Linked DNA regions of Rheinheimera salexigens. The protein of the gene in region 1 interacts with the protein of each later gene in a pairwise test. Links are inferred from orthologs where the notes say so. Each region holds a gene or a part of one and is shown in the gene's direction. Other genes may lie near its edges.

Region 1 (3,249 bases):
ACAATGGTAAAAATAACGATCCTTGGAAACAAGGTGGTCGTGACCAGGGCCCACCAGATTTAGATGAAGTGTTTCGCAACTTTGGTAAAAAGTTTGGCGGAATATTTGGCGGCGGAAAATCGTCAAATAATAATGGCTCAGGCGGTGCTTTTGCGGCCTTAATATTAATCGTGATTGTCGCTGCTATTGTCTGGGCACTTAGTGGTTTTTATACCGTTAAGGAATCAGAGCGCGGTATCGTATTGCGCTTTGGCCAATACCATAGTGAAGTGGATCCGGGTATTCATTGGAACCCCACTTTTATTGATCAGATAATTCCAGTTGATATCACTAGCGTACGTTCATTACGTACTGATGGTTTTATGCTGACTCAAGATCAAAACTTAGTACGGGTGACGTTTGAAGTTCAGTATCGGGTATTTAACCCACGCCAGTATAAGTTCTCGGTAGTGGATGCCGATAGCAGTTTACATGAAGCGACAGATGCTGCCTTACGTTATGTTATTGGTCATTCTATTATGGATGACGTATTAACACGGGGCCGTGAAGTCGTTAGGCAAAACACCCGCGAAGAGCTAGAGTCGGTTATAGAACCTTATAAACTAGGTTTAGCCTTAGTTGATGTGAACTTCCGTGACGCCAGACCACCAGAAGAAGTGCGAGACGCTTTTGATGATGCGATTAAGGCTCAAGAAGACCAAGAACGTTTTATCAAAGAAGCTGAAGCCTATGCACTTGAAATAGAGCCTCGTGCTCGTGGTCAAGTAAACCGGATCATGCAAGAAGCAGATGCCTATAAACAGCAAATTGTGTTAAAGGCTCAAGGTGAAGTCGCGCGGTTTGAAAAACTATTACCAGAATACGTGGCAGCACCAAAAGTGACACGAGATCGGATGTATATCGAAACGATGGAATACGTGTATAGCAACACTTCTAAGGTAATGGTTGATGTTAAGAACGGCAATAACATTATGTATTTGCCACTTGATAAAATGATCAACTCATCATCTTCTGCGACACGTGATAGTAATTCATCGGGCGGCATGCCGTTAGTTCCACCACGTAGTAGCTCTGATAATCAAGCAGCACAAGATCGTAAAGAGCCATTACGCAGCTCATCAACACGCAGTAGTGGTCGGGGGTAAATGATGAGAAACTTATTAATAGCCATAATAGCGGTTGCAGTATTTATATTGATTTCGGCACTGTTTGTTATACCTGAAGGTGAACGCGGTATTGTTATCCAATTTGGTAAAATCCAGCGTGATGATGCACAACAAGTGGTTGTGTATGAGCCAGGTTTACACTTAAAAATACCATTTATTGAAACGGTGCGTAAACTTGATGCAAGGATCCAAACCCTAGATGACGCAGCTGACCGCTTCGTTACAGCTGAGAAGAAAGACTTATTAGTCGATAGTTATGTCAAATGGCGGATTAAAGACTTTGGAGCTTACTTCCTTTCAACTGGCGGTAACAAAGCTCAAGCTGAAGTATTGTTAAAGCAATATATCAATAACGGTTTACGGACTGAATTTGGTGCGCGTACCATTCAAGAAATTGTTTCTGGTGAGCGTACGCAATTAATGGAACGGGCATTGCAGCAAGCTGGTCAAGCAGCTAAAGAGCTAGGTATAGGCGTGGTTGATGTGCGAGTTAAGCAAATTAACTTACCGCAAGAAGTTAGTAGCTCTATCTTTGCGCGCATGGAAGCCGAGCGGCATGCTGTTGCCCGTGAACATCGTTCTAAAGGTCGTGAAAAAGCTGAAATAATTCGAGCTGACGTTGACGCTCGGGTGACGGTAATGGTCGCGGATGCTGAGCGTAACTCGCGTACTGTTCGCGGTGAAGGTGATGCTTTAGCGGCAAGAGTGTATGCTGATGCTTACAATAAGAATGCTGAGTTCTTTTCTTTTGTCCGTAGTATGGAAGCCTATCGTAATAGCTTTAACAGTAAAGACGATATCTTAGTTGTTCAGCCAGATAATGATTTCTTTAAATATATGAAATCAGATAAAGTGCAAAACTAACAACTAGCAATAGAATTAAAAGGCCCGCAAGGGCCTTTTTTATAGCAAAAAAAGGGTGGCAGCATGTATCAACACTTTTATCAGCGCTTTTTACAGGCGAATCAAGGCAAGCAACACTTTGCTTGTCATTCTCATCATTACTGGCCAGATGTCACGCGTGACGCTATGCTGGAGTATTGGGATGATAGCGCACGCTTAGTGGATGATAAATGGCGTTATATCTTCAATGATAAACTGCCAGAAACCCAACATTTAATTGCTGATATTCTGCAGTTACCGCAACCAGAACAACTGGTATTTGCGCCTAATACTCATGAATTAGTGATGCGGTTATTAAGTTGCTTTGATTTACGTAAACCGTTAAAAATTTTAAGCACCGACAGTGAATTTCATAGCTTTAGTCGCCAAGTTAAACGGTTGGCCGAATACGATAATGTGCAACTCGACAGTATAGCGACTGAACCCTTTGCCAGTTTTGAACAACGTTTTATTCAAGCGGCTGGGGCTGAGCAATACGATATGATATTTGTTAGCCAGGTATTTTTTAATTCTGGTTATGCCATTACCGATCTTGCCAAATTTGTTCAGCAGTTGGCAGCGCAGAGCCAAGCTATGATTGTGATTGATGGCTATCACGGGTTTATGGCCATACCGACAGACTTATCTAGTATTGCAGAGCGGGTATTTTATGTTGCCGGTAGTTATAAGTATGCCCAAGCTGGCGAAGGCTGTTGTTTTATGGCCGTACCGCTCAGTAGCGAGCATCGGCCATTGTACACTGGCTGGTTTGCTGAATTTGGTACCTTAGCGGCCGAGAGGTCAGCAACGGCTTTATATAGTGAGGATGGCTTTAGGTTTGCTGGCTCAACCATGGACTTTAGTGCTTTGTATCGCCTCAATGCAGTGTTACGTTTGTTTAAGCAACAGGGCATCACTGTGGGCCGGAGTCATCATTATGTTCAAGCCTTACAACAGAGCTTTTTACAAAAGTTAGACCAGGTAGCGCACGAGCAACTTAATCGGCATAATTTGCTGCAACACGATTTAAGCCATCATGGTCACTTTCTGACTTTTCGTTTAAACAGCACTGCCGAAGCAGCAGAATTGGCGGCACAACTGAAACGGGCTGGGGTAGAAACGGATTATCGTGGTGAAAGAATACGGTTTGGCTTTGGTCTGTACCATAATAGTGCTGATTATGATCTAAGTTGCCTAAGTT
Region 2 (3,219 bases), 100 kb from region 1 along the record:
TGATCCTTTTGTGCAACAAGCGCAAAAGTTAGGTTTGCGTTCACGCGCAGCGTTTAAATTAGAACAGATCCAACAGCAAGATAAAGTGTTTAAACCCGGCATGACGGTAGTTGATTTAGGATCAGCACCCGGCAGTTGGTCGCAATACAGTACGGGCGTGGTGGGTGAGAAAGGCACTGTGATAGCCTGTGATATTTTACCGATGGACCCTATTAATGGTGTGCACTTTTTACAAGGTGACTTTCGGGAAGAAGCAGTGTTAAATGCCTTACTGAGCCGAATCGATGGTAAGAACGTAGATGTTGTATTGTCGGATATGGCGCCGAATATGAGTGGTAATGATACTACTGATCAGGCACGATCCATGTACTTGATCGAATTAGCACTCGATATGTGTAACAACGTATTGAAGCAAAATGGTAGTTTTGTGGTCAAAGTGTTTCAAGGTGATGGCTTCGAGCAATTTGTTAAAGATGTGCGCGCAGCCTTTACTACAGTAAAAATACGTAAGCCAGATTCTTCGCGTGCACGATCACGTGAGACATATATCGTGGCGACCGGCTTCAAAATTTAGTAAAGTAGTCGGGAATTTATAAATTTTGGTAATAAAGAGGTTATAACCTTGAGTGACATGGCAAAGAATCTAATTGTCTGGTTGGTGATCGCTGTCGTATTAATGTCAGTATTCAACAGCTTTGGGCCTAATGAAAACAGCGAGCGGCAAACCAACTACACTCAGTTTATCAAAGAGGTAAACCAGGGGCAGATCCGTGAAGTGAAAGTTGAACGCACGGGTGTGATTACCGGTGTAAAGCGCAGCGGTGAACGTTTTGAAACCGTAATTCCTACTGGTTATGACGATAAACTGTTAGATGATCTGATTAAAAATGATGTCAGTACCCTTGGTGCTAAACCTGAAGAAAGTAGCTGGTTAGCCACTATCTTTATTTCTTGGTTCCCAATGTTATTGTTAATTGGTGTCTGGATTTTCTTTATGCGTCAAATGCAAGGCGGCGGCGGTAAAGGGGCAATGTCGTTTGGTAAAAGTAAAGCGCGCTTAATGGGCGAAGACCAAATTAAAACCACTTTTGCCGATGTTGCGGGTTGTGATGAAGCTAAAGAAGAAGTCTCTGAATTAGTCGATTACTTAAAAGATCCTTCACGGTTCCAGAAATTAGGTGGCCGTATTCCGAAAGGTATTTTGTTAATCGGTCCTCCAGGTACGGGTAAAACCTTATTAGCTAAAGCCATTGCGGGTGAAGCAAAAGTACCTTTCTTCACTATTTCTGGTTCAGACTTTGTTGAAATGTTCGTTGGTGTCGGTGCGTCACGTGTCCGAGATATGTTTGAACAAGCGAAAAAAGCCTCGCCTTGTATTATCTTCATCGATGAGATTGATGCGGTTGGTCGCCAGCGTGGTGCCGGTTTAGGTGGTGGTCACGACGAGCGTGAGCAAACATTAAACCAAATGCTAGTAGAAATGGATGGTTTTGATGGTAATGAAGGTATCATTATCATTGCTGCAACTAACCGTCCTGATGTATTAGACCCAGCATTATTACGTCCAGGCCGCTTTGACCGTCAAGTTGTGGTTGGCTTACCGGATGTTAAAGGCCGTGAGCAAATTTTAAAAGTTCATATGCGTAAAGTACCATTAGGCGAAGGCGTTGAGCCATCAGTTATTGCCCGTGGTACACCTGGTTTCTCAGGTGCTGATTTAGCAAACTTAGTTAACGAAGCCGCCTTATTTGCTGCCCGCACCGATAAACGCGTGGTATCAATGGATGAGTTTGAGAAAGCCAAAGATAAAATCATGATGGGCTCAGAACGTCGCTCTATGGTGATGACTGAAAAAGAAAAAGAAATGACGGCTTATCATGAAGCAGGTCACGCCATTGTTGGCCGCTTAGTACCTGATCATGACCCTGTGTATAAAGTGAGTATTATCCCACGTGGTCGCGCTTTAGGTGTCACTATGTATTTACCAGAGCGGGATCGGGTATCACATAGTAAACGTCATTTAGAAAGCATGATTAGTTCGTTATTTGGTGGTCGTATTGCTGAAGAAGTGATCTATGGTTTTGAGTATGTAACCACAGGTGCCTCTAACGATATTGAACGCGCTACTGATTTAGCCCGTAAAATGGTGACGCAATGGGGCTTTTCAGAAAAGCTAGGTCCACTGTTATATGCAGAAGAAGAAGGCGAAGTGTTTTTAGGCCGCTCTGTATCTAAAAATAAACATATGTCAGAAGAAACGGTTAAAGCTATCGACGCTGAAATTCGTGAGTTTATTGATCGTAACTATATACGTGCTAAAACATTAATTGAAGAAAACATGGATGTGTTACATACCATGAAAGATGCATTAATGAAGTATGAAACGATTGATGCTAAACAAATTGATGACCTAATGGCCAGACGCGAAGTACGTCAACCAGAAAACTGGGAGCCAAGAGCTAAGCCAACTGATGACGATAGCGACGATACTAGCAGTGACACTACCACTGATAGCAGTAGCGATAATGTTTCAGCTAGCGATAAGCCTTCTGAAGGTAACTTGCACTAAGCCTGCAAGCGTAGAATAAACTAAGCCCCGCGTTCCGGGGCTTTTTTGCTATTACTTTATGTGATTTTTTGCGTGTGCTTTTTGCCGTTAACGTATCGGAGTCGATATGATTTTACAGTTACCTAGACAACGACAGCTCAATTTAGATCGACCTGTGGTTATGGGTATTTTAAATCTTACCCCAGATTCATTTTCAGATGGTGGCAACTACACCAACTTAGATGCGGCGTTGCGCCAAACAGAACAAATGTTAATTGATGGTGCCAGCATTATTGATATTGGTGGCGAGTCCACTCGCCCAGGTGCGGTTGATGTTTCATTAACTGAAGAATTAGCGCGAGTGATACCGGTTATTAAGGCAATACGGCAGCGTTTTGACTGTGTTATTTCAATTGATAGCAGTAAAGCAGTTGTAATGTCAGAAGCGGTTCAGGCAGGGGCTGATATTATTAATGACATTAGAGCCTTACAAGAACCTGGTGCTTTGGAAGTTGCTGTTGCATGCCAAGTGCCTGTATGCCTGATGCATATGCAAGGCGCCCCGCGTACTATGCAACATCAGCCAAGTTATCAAGATGTGGTGCAAGACGTAAAACAGTTTTTGCAGCAACGCGCCGAGCAATGTATCGCGGCTGGCATACTGGCAGAAA

What was found.
Region 2: the proteins of hflC (region 1) and ftsH interact in binary tests that used the Escherichia coli proteins (3 or more experiments, as listed by UniProt). The link is inferred for Rheinheimera salexigens from one-to-one orthologs.

Annotation. Positions count from the first base shown.
Region 1 is NZ_MKEK01000001.1:3,274,552-3,277,800, reverse strand. The notes cover bases 173-3,089. They hold hflC (protease modulator HflC), read left to right. Parts: upstream 173-1,148; coding sequence 1,149-2,030; downstream 2,031-3,089. Other genes in these bases: BI198_RS15125 (aminotransferase class V-fold PLP-dependent enzyme), read left to right, coding at 2,094-3,089; hflK (FtsH protease activity modulator HflK), read left to right, coding at 173-1,145. In the rest of the region: more of hflK, read left to right, coding at 1-172; more of BI198_RS15125, read left to right, coding at 3,090-3,249.
Region 2 is NZ_MKEK01000001.1:3,173,835-3,177,053, reverse strand. What follows is about bases 214-3,100. They hold ftsH (ATP-dependent zinc metalloprotease FtsH), read left to right. Parts: upstream 214-631; coding sequence 632-2,569; downstream 2,570-3,100. Other genes in these bases: folP (dihydropteroate synthase), read left to right, coding at 2,676-3,100; rlmE (23S rRNA (uridine(2552)-2'-O)-methyltransferase RlmE), read left to right, coding at 214-574. Outside these bases: more of rlmE, read left to right, coding at 1-213; more of folP, read left to right, coding at 3,101-3,219. UniProt on the Escherichia coli protein: Acts as a processive, ATP-dependent zinc metallopeptidase for both cytoplasmic and membrane proteins. Plays a role in the quality control of integral membrane proteins.